DNA from 2 places in the Microbacterium sp. C-MGS6 genome. Region 2 is predicted to be linked to the other one. Evidence: riboswitches for the same ligand, from Rfam matches in the RefSeq annotation. Region 2 holds a riboswitch; the other holds the start of a gene.
The links. Region 2 has a riboswitch for thiamine pyrophosphate ahead of thiM (hydroxyethylthiazole kinase). Riboswitches for the same ligand answer to the same signal wherever they lie in the genome.
Positions count from the first base shown of each region.

Region 1: it holds a riboswitch for thiamine pyrophosphate, as region 2 does, so the genes downstream of both, AC3B5L_RS15635 (ECF transporter S component) here and thiM (hydroxyethylthiazole kinase) in region 2, are expected to answer to the same signal.

Region 1 covers NZ_CM176934.1:3,154,160-3,162,078, reverse strand. Annotated here, with positions in the region: gene AC3B5L_RS15645 (ABC transporter ATP-binding protein) at 1-479, shown strand, start outside; gene AC3B5L_RS15640 (D-alanyl-D-alanine carboxypeptidase family protein) at 537-2,018, opposite strand; TPP riboswitch at 2,096-2,207, shown strand; gene AC3B5L_RS15635 (ECF transporter S component) at 2,198-2,839, shown strand; gene AC3B5L_RS15630 (ABC transporter ATP-binding protein) at 2,839-4,296, shown strand; gene AC3B5L_RS15625 (energy-coupling factor transporter transmembrane component T family protein) at 4,293-5,084, shown strand; gene gad (glutamate decarboxylase) at 5,185-6,555, shown strand; gene gadC (glutamate/gamma-aminobutyrate antiporter GadC) at 6,565-7,919, shown strand, end outside.
Region 2 covers NZ_CM176934.1:2,319,817-2,327,735, forward strand. Annotated here, with positions in the region: gene argB (acetylglutamate kinase) at 1-540, opposite strand, end outside; gene argJ (bifunctional glutamate N-acetyltransferase/amino-acid acetyltransferase ArgJ) at 537-1,694, opposite strand; gene argC (N-acetyl-gamma-glutamyl-phosphate reductase) at 1,691-2,788, opposite strand; gene AC3B5L_RS11335 (bifunctional hydroxymethylpyrimidine kinase/phosphomethylpyrimidine kinase) at 3,028-5,175, opposite strand; gene thiM (hydroxyethylthiazole kinase) at 5,172-6,020, opposite strand; TPP riboswitch at 6,012-6,105, opposite strand; gene AC3B5L_RS11345 (NAD-dependent epimerase/dehydratase family protein) at 6,113-7,084, opposite strand; gene AC3B5L_RS11350 (ribonuclease FAU-1 family protein) at 7,310-7,919, opposite strand, start outside.

The DNA of each region.
Region 1 (7,919 bases), 830 kb from region 2:
GGGCATTCGTGGCGCAGCCGTCGATCCTCATCCTGGACGAGGCCACCTCGGCGGTCGACACCCGCACCGAGCTGCTGCTGCAGAACGCGATGGCGGCGCTCCGGCACGGACGGACCTCGTTCGTCATCGCGCACCGTCTGTCGACCATCCGCGACGCCGATCTCATCCTCGTGATGGAGCACGGCGACATCGTGGAGAAGGGCACGCATGACGAGCTCATCGCGGCGCAGGGCGCGTACTGGCGGCTGTACCAGTCGCAGTTCGAGCAGGCGGCGACTGACCTCGATGCGGAAGCGGCTCTCACCGGCTCGTCTCCGGTGGTCGTGACCGGCGAGGCGGACGCGGAAGCCAGTGCCGAGGAGCAGGCGGCGGACGCCGTGGCGGGAGCAGCCGTCGGCGCCCAGGTTCCGGCGGCCGAGTCCGCAGCAGCGCAGGCGCTTCTCGACGACGGCGCGGACGGCTCCACGCCCCGCGCCTGACCCGCTTCACGCACGATGCCCCACTCCGGATCCGGAGTGGGGCATCGTCGTCAGGACTCAGTCGTCCCCGGAGATGCCGAAGAGCTCGAGCGGGTGGGTGAGCCGCCACCACGGGCTCGGACCGTCCAGGTCCTCGTCGAGGACGAGCGCGGTCTCCGTGCTGTCGACAGGGCCGGTCGTGGTCAGGGTGCCGACCGTCCCGTCCGCCTCCCGTTCCTCCCCGAGGTCGAACACCGTCGATGCGGTCGCGCTCGCCCCGTTCCACAGCACGACGTCGGCGTCCTCGCCCGCGACCACGTCGACGCGCTCACCCCAGGCGGTGACCACGCGCCCGACCACCGTGCCCGCCGGGACGGCCGGGCCCTGGGCCTGCAACGCCGCCTCCGTCTGGGCGAACAGCGCACGGGTGAGGGCGAGACGCGCCTCGTCGTCCTCCTGGTTCAGCGCCGCGGCGTAGAGCCGGACCGTCGAGTCGCCGACGGCGACGTCCTTGGCGGTCAGCAGATTCCACCCGACGAGGGTGCCCGTCTTGATGCCGACGACACCCGGATCGGCGAGCATCCCGTTCGTGTTCTCGACCTTGCCTGCCCCGGGCAGGTCGACAGACCGGGTTCCCACGATCTCGGCGAACACCGGGTTGCGCATGGCCATCTCGCCCAGGGCCACGAGGGCCTCGGGGGTGGCGACGTTGCGTTCATCGAATCCCGACGGCGTCACCACCGTGATGCCGGAGAGCCCGCGTTCGCCGAGCCAGACCTCGGCCGCGGCCGCGAACTCCCCGTCGGACCCCCAGATCTCCGACGCCAGCCGGTCGATGTAGTTGTTGGCCGAGCCGAGCAGGGTGCCCTGGAGAAGCTGGTACTCGGTCAGCACTCCACCCACGGGGACATCGAGTGCGGACTGATTGGCGATCCGGTAGTCCCAGTAGCGGATGCTGTCGGCGTACGAGAAGGCGAACTCCGGACCCTGCTCCCCGGGGGCCAGCGGCAGACGATCCAGCACCATGAGGCTGCTGACGACCTTCGTGATGCTCGCGATGCTCACCGGAGCGGTGGTGGACGCCGCGGTCGTCATCCCGGCGATCCCGACAGCGCCGTCGCCGACCGCGGGCCAGGCGAGCGCGGCGGTGGGGGCGGCGACCGGGGTGAACTCGACGGCCTGGACGGTCGGGGCGACCTCGTGCAGCGGCCAGAGCAGCGTGGTGCCGGCGTAGGAGGCGACGAGGCCGACGAGCACACCGAGCGGGACGAGCAGTCCGGGGCCGGCGATCGCGGGTCGCAGTTTCGCGTCGCGCAGCAATCCCGTCTCGTCCTCCGTGCCGGCCGAGGCGTCGAACTCGGGCGTCGACGACTCCGCGGCGACGAGCGACGGGTCCACCCAGGTCAGCGCGGTCGCCGGAGCCGACGCATCGGCCCACGACACCGCTTCCGTGACCGGAGGGTCGAGCGCGGGCTCGGCGGACACGGGTGCGGAGTCTTCGGGCCGCGCGTCGACGTCGACGCCGCCGGACGCCTCTTCAGGGGGATCGGAAGCGGTCACTCGCTTACGGTACCGAATACCGCCCGGAATCCGCCGTGCGCGGCTCGGGACGCGCGGGCGGAACGGGGTAGGATCGACAGCACAACCACGGGAGTCCGGCGAGCCGGGCTGAGAGGGAGCGAATCGCGCTTCGACCGTCGAACCTGATCTGGGTCATGCCAGCGCAGGGAGGAGTTCACATGAGTACGTCCACGTCCGCATCCGCGTCTGCGAAGAGCACGGCCGTTCCGGCGCGCGGCTATCTGCGCTGGCGCGTCGTCGACATCGTCGTCGCCAGCGTCCTCGGCGTCGCCGCCGGTCTGATCTTCCTGGCCTGGAACGTCGGATACCTGGGGCCGAAGGCCCTGCTCGAGCCGTTGCTTCCCGGCCTCCAAGGGCTCCTCGACGGCCCGTGGCTCTTCGCGGGCGTGCTCGGCGGGCTCATCATCCGCAAGGCGGGCGCCGCGATCTACGTCGAGCTGCTGGCCGCCGTCGTCTCGGCGCTCATCGGCAACCAGTGGGGCGGCTTCCTCACGCTCGAGGCAGGCCTCGTGCAGGGACTCGGTGCCGAGCTGATCTTCCTGCTGTTCTTCTACCGCCGCTGGTCGCTGCCCGTCGCGATCCTCGCCGGTGCCGGCGCTGCGCTCGCGGGCGGCATCAACAACCTCGTCCTCTGGTACGCCGGCTCCGGTCCCGCCTTCACCGCGATCTATCTCGTGAGCACCGTGATCTCCGGGGCGGTCATCGCCGGTGCGCTGTCCTGGGTGCTCGCGCGCGGCATCGCGGCGACGGGGGCTCTCGACCGTTTCGGCTCCGGGCGCGAGGCGCGCGTGCGCGTCTGATGTCGTCCGAGCAGGTCGCTCCCGCCGGCGTCGAGGCCCGGGGGTGGGGGTGGCGACACGCGAGTCGCCTCGCCTGGGCGCTGCGCGATGTCTCGTTCCGCGTCGAGCCCGGCGAGCGGGTTCTCGTGCTCGGGGCCTCTGGCGCGGGCAAATCCACACTGCTGCACGGCCTCGCCGGTGTGCTCGGCGGCGAGGAGGAGGGGGAGAGCGAGGGGGAGCTGCTCATCGACGGCGGCCCCGCCGTGGCCACCCGCGGTCGGGCCGGGCTCGTCCTCCAGGATCCCGACTCGCAGGTGATCCTCGCCCGCGCCGGCGACGATGTGGCCTTCGGCTGTGAGAACCTCGGGGTGCCGCGGGCGGAGATCTGGCCTCGTGTCGAGGCGGCCATGGCGGCCGTCGGCCTCGACGTGCCGCTCGACCATCCGACCGCGGCGCTCTCGGGCGGCCAGAAGCAGCGCCTCGCCCTGGCCGGCATGCTCGCGATGCGCCCCGGACTCGTGCTGCTGGACGAGCCGACGGCGAATCTCGATCCCGAGGGCGTGCGCGAGGTGAGGGATGCGGTGGAGCGGATGCTCGCCGCGCGTCCCGCCACCCTCGTGGTCGTGGAGCATCGCCTCGAGGTGTGGCTGCCCCTCCTCACGCGGGTCATCGTGCTCGGCGCCGGCGGGGTCGTCGCGGACGGCACTCCCGCGGAGGTGCTCGGCACGGAGGGGGAGCGCCTGGCGGCGGACGGCGTGTGGGTACCCGGCCGCCCGCCGGCCGAGCCCCCCGCACCACGCGCGGCGCCCGGGGACGTGCTGCTCTCGGCGCACGGGCTGGCTGTCGCACGGGTGAAGGGGCGTCCGGTGGCGCACGACATCGACCTGGACGTGCGTGCCGGCGAGGCCCTCGCGATCACCGGGCCGAACGGCGCGGGCAAGTCCACGCTGGCCCTGACCCTCGCGGGGCTCCTCCCTCCCGCAGGGGGAGCCGTGATCGCGGCGCCGTCACTCGCGCAGGGGGCCAATCCGTCTCCGATCCGGTGGGCGTCTCGCGAGCTCCTCACACGGATCGGGATGGTGTTCCAGGAACCGGAGCACCAGCTCCTCGCCCAGACCGTGCGCGACGAGCTCGCGGTCGGTCCCCGCGCCCTGGGCGTCCCCGATGACGAGGTGTCTGCCCGCGTCGACGAGCTGCTCACCCGCCTGCGGCTCGCGCACCTGGGTGCGGCGAATCCGTACACGCTCTCGGGCGGGGAGAAGCGCCGCCTGACGGTCGCGGCCGCGATCGCCACGAGACCCCGGGTGCTGATCCTCGACGAGCCGACCTTCGGCCAGGACGCCCGGACCTGGGCCGAGCTCGTGGCGATGCTCGCCACCCTCCGGGACGAGGGATCGGCGATCGTCACCATCACCCACGATCTCGATGTGGCGCGCGCTCTGCACGCCACCCGGTTCGTCCTGGGGGCACCGGCATGACGGCGCTCGCCCCCGCCCCCACCCGCACCGGCGTCGTCGCCCGCATCAATCCGGTCGCCAAGCTGGGCGTGAGCGCGCTCATCGCCGTGCCTCTGGTCCTCACGCTCGACCCGGTGTCGGCGGCCGTCGCCCTGGCACTCGAAGCGGTGCTGTTCCTCTTCGCGGGCATCGGCTGGCGGGAGTTCTGGGTGCGCACGTGGCCGGTCTGGCTCGCGGCGCCGCTGACCGGTCTCACCATCGCCCTCTACGGCGAGACGAGCGGCACCGTCTACGTCGACTGGTTCGTGCTGCGCATCAGCGAGGGGTCGCTCGCGCTCGCCGTCGCCACGATGCTGCGCGTGCTCGCGATCGCCCTGCCCTCCGTGGTCCTGTTCATCACGGTCGATCCCACGGATCTCGCCGACGGCCTCGGGCAGATCCTGCGGCTTCCGGCCCGATTCGTCCTCGGCGCGCTCGCCGGCCTGCGCATGGTGGGACTGTTCCTCGACGACTGGCGTGCTCTCGAACTCGCCCGTCGCGCGCGCGGCGTGGCCGACCGCGGGCGCATCCGGCGCTTCCTCGGCATGGCCTTCGCCCTGCTCGTGCTGTCGATCCGCCGGGGCGCGAAGCTCGCGACAGCGATGGAGGCGCGGGGCTTCGGCGCCCCCGGCCGTCGCACCTGGGCGCGGGAGTCGCGCTTCGGCGCGCCCGAGTGGATCCTGCTCGCCGTCGGGGCGGCGATCTCCGCGACGGCGATCGCCGCCGCGGTCGCGACCGGAGCCTGGAACTTCATCCTCGGGCCGTCCTGACCCTCACCCCTTTCGGACGAGGGTCCCTGGAGGTCGGTCAGAGGCGGGGCTAGCGTCCGCAGGAGACAGTGCCATCGACACCGACCGAAAGGGACGTCCCATGAGCATCTCCTCCGCCGACGACCAGCCGCTCTTCACGCGGCCGGGCGAGGCCACCGTCGCACCACGACACGTCATCCCCGACACCGAGTCGCTCCCCGCGACGGCGAAGCAGATCGTCGAAGACGAGACGATCCTCGACGGCAACGCACGCCTCAACCTCGCGACCTTCGTCAGCACCTGGATGGACGACGAGGCGAAGCAGGTCTACATGGCCTCCTTCGACAAGAACATGATCGACAAGGACGAGTATCCGCAGACCGCCGCCATCGAGGACAACTGCTGGCACATGCTCGCGAACCTGTGGAAGGCCCCGGATGCGGCGCGCAGCATCGGCACGTCGACGATCGGCTCCTCCGAGGCGTGCATGCTCGGCGGTCTCGCGTTCAAGCGTCGCTGGCAGCAGGCCCGCCGTGCCGCCGGCAAGGACGCCTCCACGCCGAACCTCGTGATGTCGAGCGCGGTGCAGGTGTGCTGGGAGAAGTTCTGCAACTACTTCGACGTCGAGCCGCGCTACGTGCCCATCAGCGAGGAGCACAAGACGCTCGACGGCCACGATCTCGAGAAGTACGTGGACGAGAACACCATCGGGGTCGTCGCCATCATGGGCGTCACCTACACCGGCATGTACGAGCCGGTGGCGGAGATCGCCGCGGCGCTCGACGCGATCCAGGAGAAGACCGGCCTCGACATCCCGATCCACGTGGACGGCGCCTCCGGTGCCATGATCGCTCCGTTCCTCCAGCCGGACCTCGTGTGGGACTTCCGGCTGGAGCGTGTGCACTCGATCAGCACCTCGGGACACAAGTACGGTCTCGTCTACCCCGGCCTCGGCTGGGTGGTCTGGCGCGACGCGCAGTGGCTGCCGGAGGATCTCATCTTCCAGGTGAGCTACCTCGGCGGGGAGATGCCTACCTTCGCCCTGAACTTTTCCCGCCCCGGTGCTCAGGTGCTGCTGCAGTACTACCTGTTCCTCCGCCTCGGGTTCGAGGGCTACCGCGCGGTGCAGCAGGCCTCGCAGGACGTGGCGAAGTTCCTCTCCGCGGGCATCGCGAAGCTCGACGCGTTCGAGTTGTGGAACGACGGCAGCGACATCCCGGTGTTCGCCTGGCGCCTGAAGGACGGGCACACCGACAAGTGGACGCTCTACCACCTGCAGGATCGGCTCCGGATGCGCGGCTGGCTCGTCCCCGCGTACCCGATGCCCGCCGATCTGGAGGACCTCACAGTGCAGCGCATCGTCGTGCGCAACGGGCTCAGCATGGACCTGGCCGCCGAACTGCTCGACGCCATCACCGCCGAGGTGGCCCACCTCGACGCGCTCACGGCCCCCATGCCGTCCGACCACCCCGACTCGGCGTTCCACCACTAGGGGGCCGAGATGTCTGCTCCGCAGTCCGGTCCGACCGGCGCCGCGCCCGCGCCGCGCGTCTCCCGTCCCGCCGTCGCCGTCCTCGGCATCGGCCAGCTCGCCCTGCTCACCCTCGTCGTCGTGGCGAGCCTGCGGTCGCTGCCCGCGATGGCGATCTACGGCCTCGGCAGCATCACGCTGTACCTCATCCCCGCGGTGCTGTTCCTCGTCCCCACCGCCCTCGTCGCCGCGGAGCTGGCGACGGGGTGGAAGGGCGGGGTGTACGTCTGGGTGCGGGAGGCCCTCGGCAACCGCTGGGGATTCACCGCGGTGTGGCTGCAGTGGATCCAGAACGTCGTCTGGTTCCCCACGCAGCTCGCGTTCGTGGCCGGCGCCCTCGCCTTCGTCTTCCTCGACCCCTCGCTGTCCAGCTCCGGCTTCTTCACGGCCGTCATCATCATCGTCTGCTACTGGGGCGCCACGCTCGTCACGCTCCGCGGCGGCGACCTCTTCGCCAAGCTGGGCTCGTGGGGCGGCATCATCGGCACGCTGTTCCCGGCGGTGCTGCTCATCGTGTTCGGGGCGGTGTGGGTCTTCAGCGGGGAGAAGAGCCAGGTGCCGCTCGAGGCCTCGGCGGTGATCCCGCCGTTCACGGGTCTCGCGTCCATCGTGCTGATCGTCTCGAACGTGCTGGCCTACGCCGGCATGGAGGTGAACGCGGTCCACGTGAATCAGATGAAGGATCCCGGCAAGGGCTACCCGCGCTCGGTGTTCCTCGCCGCCGGCCTCATCCTGCTCGTCTTCATCCTGCCCACCATCGCGATCGCGGTCGCGGTGCCGAAGAAGGAGCTCGGGCTGACGAACGGCATCATGCTCGCGTTCGGGGAGTACTTCGACCACTGGGACATGGGATGGGCGACGGCCGTCGTGTCCGCGCTCATCGCCGCCGGTGCTCTCGCCTCGGTCGTGACCTGGGTCGCCGGTCCCTCCAAGGGCGTGCTGGCGGCCGCGGAGACGGGACTGCTCCCGCCGCTGCTGCAGAAGCGGAACAAGGCCGGTGTGCAGTCCGGCATCCTGATGCTCCAGGGAACCATCGTCACGATCCTCGCGGCGATCTTCATCATCGTGCCCAACGTCAGCGCCGCCTTCGTGGCGCTCATCGACATGGCCGCCGCGCTGTACCTCATCATGTACATGCTCATGTTCGCCTCGGCGATGGTGCTGCGGCGGAAGGCGCCGGACGTCCCCCGTGCCTACCGGGTGAAGGCTCTCCCGTTCGTCGCCGGCGTCGGGTTCTTCGCCTGCCTCGCGGCGTTCCTGCTCGCCTTCATCCCGCCCGACGGCTTCACCGCGTTCCCGGCCGCCGCGTACCCGTGGATCGTCGG
Region 2 (7,919 bases):
CACGACCGGGATCCGCCCTGCGGCGAGATGATCGAGCACCGGCGTCGGGTCGACCTGGACCACGTCGCCCACGCGGCCGAGGTCCACCTCCTCGCCGTCGATCATGACACCGCGGCGGCGGCCGCCGAAGAGCCCGGCGTCCTCACCGCTGAGGCCGGTGGCGATGGGGCCGTGCGAGTTGATCTTCGACACGAGCTGCGGGTTCACCTGGCCCGTGAGCACCATCCGCACGACGCCGATGGCCTCGGTGTTGGTGACGCGATATCCGCCCTTGAACTCGCTGGGGATCTCCAGGCGCTGGAGCATGTCGGAGATCTGCGGCCCACCGCCGTGCACGACCACCGGCTGCACGCCGACGTAGCGGAGGTACGCGATGTCCTGAGCGAAGGCTTCTTGCAGCTCGTCCGAGACCATCGCGTTGCCGCCGTACTTGACGACGACGATCTGGTCGCGGAACTTCCTCAGCCACGGCAGCGACTCGATGAGGGTGGTCGCCTTCTGGGCCGCGATGTCCGGCGTGGTGTCCTGGATGTCGGTCATGAGGCGTAGGCGCTGTTCTCGTGCACGTAGTCGTGGGTGAGGTCGTTCGTGAGGACCGTGGCGGTGGCCTCCCCGACCTTGAGGTCGATCATCAGGTGCGTCGCTCGCGGCGTCAGGTCGACCTCCTCGCGCGGGCGGTCCGGGCCACCGGCGGTGCACACGCGGACGCCGTTCATCCACACGTCGACGTCGTACGGGTCGAACTGCGCGGCCGTGGTGCCGATCGCCGCGAGCACGCGTCCCCAGTTCGGGTCGTTGCCGAAGATGGCGGCCTTGAACAGGTTGTTGCGGGCCACCGAGCGGCCGACCTCGACGGCATCCTGCTCGGAGACGGCGTGCTGCACCTCGATCGTGATGTCGTGGCTCGCGCCCTCCGCGTCGCCCTGCAGCTTGACCGCGAGCTCCTGGCAGAGCGTGGTGAGCGCCTCGGCGAAGTCGTCGAGATCGGGGGCGACCTCGGAGGCGCCGTTGGCGAGCAGCGTCACCTGGTCGTTGGTCGACATGCAGCCGTCCGAGTCGAGGCGGTCGAACGTGCGTCCCGTCGCCCGACGCAGCGCCTCGTCGGCCTGGAGCGGTTCGAGCACGGCGTCGGTGGTGAGCACCACGAGCATCGTCGCCAGACCCGGGGCGAGCATGCCCGCGCCCTTCGCCATGCCGCCGATCGTCCAGCCGTCGCGGGTCACCACAGCGGTCTTCGCAACCGTGTCCGTGGTCATGATGGCGTGCGCGGCGCTCTCCCCGCCGTCCGAGCTCAGCTCGGTGATCGCCTGCGCGGTGCCTGCGAGGACCTTCTCGCGGAAGACCTCGTCGCCCGTCCCGATGAGCCCCGTGGAGCAGACGAGCACGTCGCCCGCGCTGATGCCGAGCATCTCGGCCGCCTTCTCCGCGGTCTGGTGGGTCGTCTGAAACCCGAAGCTGCCGGTGAAGCAGTTCGCCCCGCCGGAGTTGAGGACGACGGCCTCGACCACGCGGTCCGCGACGGCCTGCTGGGACCAGATGATGGGGTTGGCCTTGGCGCGGTTGCTCGTGAAGACGGCGGCCCCGACCTTCCGGGGGCCGCGGTTGACGACGACGGCGACATCGGGCTTGCCGGTGGACTTGAGTCCGGCGGCGACTCCGGCCGCCTCGAATCCTGCGGGGGCGGTGACGCTCACGGGGCGACTCCGTTCACTGAGAGGGCGCGGGTCTCGGGAAGCCCCAGCGCGATGTTCATGGACTGGACGGCAGCTCCGGCGGTGCCCTTGACGAGGTTGTCGACGGCGGTGACCACCGTCACGCGGTTCGCGGCGCGGTCGATCGCGAGACCGAGGAGGGCCGTGTTCGCCCCGAGCACGTCGGCGGTGCGCGGGAAGCTGCCCTCCGGGAGCAGCTGCACGAAGGTCTCGTCGCCGTAGGCGCTCTCCCACGCCTGGCGGATCTCGGCGTCGCTCACGCCGTCGACGATCGGCGCCGTGGAGGTGGCGAGGATGCCGCGCGACATCGGCACGAGGACCGGGGTGAAGGAGATCCGGATGTCCTGGGTCCCTGAGCCTGTCGAAGGGCCTGAGCCTGTCGAGGGGCCTGAGCCTGTCGAAGGGCGGGCGGCGGCGAGCGCCTGTCGGATCTCCGGGATGTGGCGGTGCGTGCCGCCCACCGCATACGGGTTCGCGGAGCCGAGGATCTCGGAGGCGAGGAGGTTCGTCTTCAGGCTCTTGCCCGCCCCGGACGGGCCGACGGCCAGGACGGAGACGATGTCGCCCGGGTCGATCACGCCGGCCGCGACACCGGGGGCGAGGCTGAGGCTCACCGTGGAGGCGTTGCAGCCGGGTGCGGCGATCCGGGTCGCGCCGCGGAGCGCCTCGCGCTGCTTGCCCCCTCCGACGACGAGCTCGGGCACGCCGTACGTCCAGGGCTCGTGGAACGCCCCGCCGTAGAAGGCGTCCCACTCCGTCGAGGAGGTGAGCCGGTGGTCGGCCCCCGCGTCGATCACGAGCGGGGTGTCGCCGAGGGCGTCCGTGTACTGTCCGGACTGGCCGTGCGGGAGGGCGAGGAACACGATGTCGTGTCCGGCGAGGATCTCCGGCGTGGTGTCCTGCAGCGTGAGGTGGGCGAGCGAGCGGAGGTGCGGCTGATGGGCGACGAGGGGCTGTCCGGCGTTCGAGTGCGCCGTGACGGTGCGGATCTCGACGTCGGGGTGTGCGGCCAGGAGGCGCAGGATCTCGCCGCCTGCGTAGCCGGAGGCGCCGGAGACGGCGACGGAATACGTCATGCTTCTACCTTAACGGTCGGGTCCTCGACGATCTCGGGACCGGGGGCGGGGCCGGAGGCGGCGACACCGGCACTCGACCGCCGCGCGGACGCAGGCAGAAGGGCGGGGTCGCCTAGAATCGGCGGCCGCGACGTCGGCGCACGGCGATGACGCTCGGGACGAGCGTCGAAGGAGCGGTGGCGACCGAAGGCATGCGGCGACGATAGCGCGGGCGCGTCCGGCACCGCAAATCCCGGGCGTCACACGACAGCGCGCGCGACCGGTGCGGCGAAGAAGGCGCGTTCGTGTGCGCTCGAGGTGAGGAAGGCGCGCCGCATCCGTTCCCGGCCGATGTCGTCGGTCCTCGCGGCCGCAGCGGCGACATGCGCGACGGCCTGCCGCGTGGCCTCCGCGAAGGCCGGATCCGCGTAGGTCGCGAGCCACGACGCGTAGGGATGCCCGGGGTCGCGGGGCGCCGCGCCGAACGCCCCGGCATGGAGTCGCTCCCCCAGGTCGGTGTAGAGCCAGAAGCACGGCAGCACTGCCGCGATCAGCGCGGCGTAGTCGCCGCCGAACGCGACCGCGCGCAGATGGTCGAGGTAGGCGATCGTCGCCGGGGCCGGCTCGGTGGCGAAGGTGGCGCCGCTCACCCCGGTCTCCGGTGTCAGCCACGACGCGTGCAGCTCCAGCTCTCCGCGGATCGCACCGTGCGCGGCCTCGGCCCAGAACGCCTGCTCGTCGGGGGTCGGGGCGAGGCGCGACGCCTCCGCGAGCACCCTGGCGTACTCGCGAAGGTACAGGGCGTCCTGCGCGAGGTAGAAGACGAAGGCATCGCGGTCGAGCGTCCCGTCGGCGAGCGCACGCACAAAGGGCAGCGCATCGATGTCGCGGCGGATCGCGGCAGTCTCATCCCACCAGGCCACGGCCACCTCCTCCGGCGTCGACCGGGTCTCGACCCCGCCGCGTGCCCAGAGTCCCGCGAAGGGATGGATCGGGCCGTGTCCTCGCCCGATCTCCAGGTCGTCCGCCGCGCGGAGGGACTCCCGCAACCAGGCGCGCGCGGCGCGGACCGCGGTCGCGGGATCGTCGCCCCGCGCCAGTCGTGTGGCCAGAGCCGCGGACAGCGAGCAGCCGGTGCCGTGGGTGTTCTCCGTCATGATGCGCGCCCCGGGGAACTCCACGTGCGTACCGGCTGCCGTGTCGATCAGGGCGTCCGGTGCCTCGTCCCCGGGCAGATGCCCGCCCTTCACCAGCACCGCGGTCCCCGTATCGGCCGACAGCTCCTGCGCCGCGGCGAGCGCGTCCGCCCAGCCCGCCACCTCGCGCCCCGCGAGGACGGCGAGTTCGGCGAGGTTCGGGGTGACCACGGTCGCCAGGGAGAGCAGGCCCCGCAGCTCGCGCTCTGCGTCGGGATCGAGCAGTCGGTCTCCCGAGGTGGCGATCATGACGGGGTCCAGCACGACGATCGGGGGCTGCGTCGTCCGGAGCCAGGCGGCGACCGTGCGGATCACCTCCCCGTCCGCGAGCATGCCGATCTTCACGGCGTCGATGCGGATGTCGTCGGCGACAGCGTCGAGCTGCGCCCGCAGGAACTCCGCGGGAGGGACATGCACGGCGCGGACGCCCTGCGTGTTCTGCGCGGTCAGGGCTGTGAGGGCTGCCATGCCGTAGCCCCCGTTCGCGGCGATCGCCTTGAGATCGGCCTGGATGCCCGCACCTCCGGACGGATCGCTGCCGGCGATGCTGAGCACGTGCGGCACCGCCCGTGCGAACCAGTGTCGCCGGAAGGCCGCGGCGGCGGCCCGGGGGTCCTCTGCCGCGCACAGCGCCGAGACCACCGCGATCCCGGACGCGCCGGCCTCACGCAACGCCGCCGCGTCCTCCAGGTCCACCCCACCGATCGCGACGCACGGCAGCGGACTGCGCGCGACGAATGCGGCGAAGCCGTCGACGCCGAGCGGCACCGGATGGTCGGGCTTCGTGCGCGTGGGGCGGATGACGCCGACCCCGAGGTAGTCCACCGTGCCCGGCGGCAGGGCGGCGACCTCGTCGAGGTGCGCGGAGGTGTTCGCCGTGAGCCCGATCAACGCCTCCGGGCCGAGAAGCTCGCGCGCGCGGAGCACCGAGGCATCCGCCTGGCCGAGGTGCACCCCGTCCACCCTGGCACCGCGACGACGGGCCTCGACGGCCGCATCGAGGCGATCGTTCACGACGAGCAGCGCGCGACCGTCGATGGCCGCGGACAGGGCGAGGAGCTGCTCGACGGTCTCCTCGTCCGTCGCCTTCTTGTCGCGCAGCTGCACGATGCGGACACCGCCGGCCACCGCTTCGCGGACGGTCGCGACCACCCCGCGAGCGCCGCACAGCGACCGATCGGTGACGAGGTACAGGGACAGGTCGACGGTCATCGGGCCTCCTCCTCGACGCGGGCGCGGGCGCGGAGATCCGCCGGGGTCACGGCGGACAGGGCGTCGAGCAGTGCGACGGCGAAGCTGCCCGGTCCGCGGGAGATCTCCGCCGCCTGCTCGGCTGCGACCGTGTAGACGAGGGTCGCCGCGGCCACCGCCGTCAGCGCATCTGTCGCGGAGCCACGGGCCACCCCGAGGAACGCCGCCATCACCGCGCCCAGGGCACACCCGCCGCCGGTCACCCGTGTGAGGAGGTCATGCCCGTTGGCGATGCGGATCACCCGCTCCCCGTCGGTGAGGAGGTCGACCGGGCCCGAGACGGCGACCACGGAACCGTACCGGTGGGCGAGCTCGCGGGCCGCCGCAGCCGCCGCCTCGGTCCCGTCCGTCGCGTCGACACCGCGGCCGCCACTGCTGTGTCCGGCCAGCGCGAGGATCTCCGACGCGTTGCCGCGGATGGCGGTGGGGCGCAGCGCGGCGAGCTCGTGCGCGAGCGCCGTCCGCACCGGGAGGGCGCCGATCGCAACGGGATCGAGCACCCACGGCGTGCCGGCGGCGAGCGCTCCCACCACGGCCTCCCTGCTCGCCTCCCGCTGCTCCGGGGTCGGCGTCCCGAGGTTGATGAGAAGCCCCGACGCGGCAGCGGCGAACGGCTCGGCCTCGCCGACGATGTCGACCATGGCCGGTGACGCCCCGAGCGCCAGCAGCACGTTGGCGGTGAACCCCGTCACGACGGCGTTCGTGATGCAGTGCGTCAACGGCGGCGTGGCCCGGACCTCCTCCCGCAGCCTTCCCGCCGTGACGGCGAGGTCGAGGACGGATTGCGGACGCACAGGATCGCTCATCGGCGACATCCCTTCGCTAGTACGAACTAGATCAGGTTCGACGGGTGTGATCTCAGCCGCGGATGCGGCACCCCGTGTCACTGCCTCGCAGTCTAGCGAGCGAGGGCGTCGAGCAGCGCCCGCTCCTCCGTCCGCGTGAGTCCGGCGCGGCGCTCCCGGTCCACGCCCCGTTCGCGCTCGTCCGCTACGACATGCTCCGCCGTCTCGTCGAGGGGGCGGAGCGGGCCCCCGCTGCGCCGGTACCGCGCATTCGAGCGGGTCATGAATCCGCGCATGTCGGGCGGCAGCCACAGCGGCAGCGAGCGCGGCCCCGCCCAGTACGCGACGCCTTCGGCGACGAGGCGCTCCTCCGTGCCGACGACGACCGACCCGGCGTGCCCCGTGGCCGCGCGCACCGTCCGGAGCACGTCCTCCAGGTCGCGCACGTCGCCGATCGCGTTCACGGCACCGGTGACGGTGGCGGACACGACGAACGCGGCGACGTCCTCGACGTCGATGACCTGCGTCGTGCGCCCTTCGAGCGGTGGAAGCAGCACCGGCTCATCCAGGGCCCGGAGGAACGCCGCCGCCCAGTAGCCGAAGCGATCGCTCGGGTCGCCGTCGCCGACGATGAGGCCGGGCCGGACGAGGAGTGCGCGATCGCCGACGCCCTCCTGCACGGCATCCTCCGCCGCGACCTTCTGTCGCGCGTAGTCGTCGTCCTCACCGGCCTGCGCCGCCGGGTGCCGCGATGCCGACTCGTCGGTCCCGACCGTCTCGTCGTCGCGGTACACCGACATCGACGAGATGTACGTCCACCGAGCGGCACGGTCGCCGAGCGCACGGACCGCCCCGGAGACATGATCGGCGCGGGAGGAGACGTCGACGACGTGGTCCCAGTCCGTGCGCGACACGACGTCGTAGGCGGCCTCCTCATCGCGGTCCGCGAGAACGAGGGTCGCTCCCGGCGGCGCCGGGCGTCCGCCGCGGGCCAGGCAGGTCACGGTCGCCCCCGCCCCGAGCGCATGCGCGGCGATGCGCCCCGACAGCCATCCGGTTCCCCCGAGGATCAGAACATCCGTCATGTGCCCATGTCATCAGGATCGACGACTCGGGGGAAGGGCCTCCGCTCAGAGCGGAGCGGCAGGACAGGCCGTCACGCGAGTACAGGCGTCACGCGAGCGCAGCCCACCACGCGAGCACAGGCCACTGCGCAAGCACAGGCCACCGGCACTGCTGTCGCCTGATGCCGCGCGAGCGCCTGATCCCGCGCGGCCTCGGCGCCGTCGCGGAGGGCGGCCCCGAAGCGGTTAGGGGACGACGATCTCGTCGAGGCCGTCCAACACCGGGATGCTCCAGGACGGGTCCGGTCGCCAGTCGATCCACTCCCGATCGAACGGCCAGTCGCCGGCATGGAAAGACGCGATGGCCGCGACCGCGTGCCGCTCGATCTGCGCCGCCTGCGCGGCGGTCAGCCGCCCCTGGTCGACGGCGGCGACCAGCTCGTCCTCGTCCTTCATCGCCACGCGCCCGTCCTGTGCGATCTCGACGTCGAGGACGTGATCGGAGGTGTAGGTGGCACTGTCGGTGCGCAGGTGCGCGTTCTCGAGGTTGACGTACCAGCCGGCGAAGTCCCACGTCGTCCCGGTGGCCGCGCTCCAGAACAGCCAGACCGACCACGGCACCCCCGCGGGCGCGATGCGCAGGATGCCGTTGCCCCACCACTCCTCGACGATCCGGCGCCGGGGCTCCCGCCACCGCCGATCGAGCGGGACGGTCCGGATGCGCTCCCCGTCCCGCGTGCCCTGGCCTTCCTGCTGCGTCCCGGCGGCAAGCCACGCGACGAGACCGCGCTCATCGTCACGGACGACGCGCATGGGGGTGACGGTCGCTGCCTCGCCCGTGGTCCACCCCGGCTTG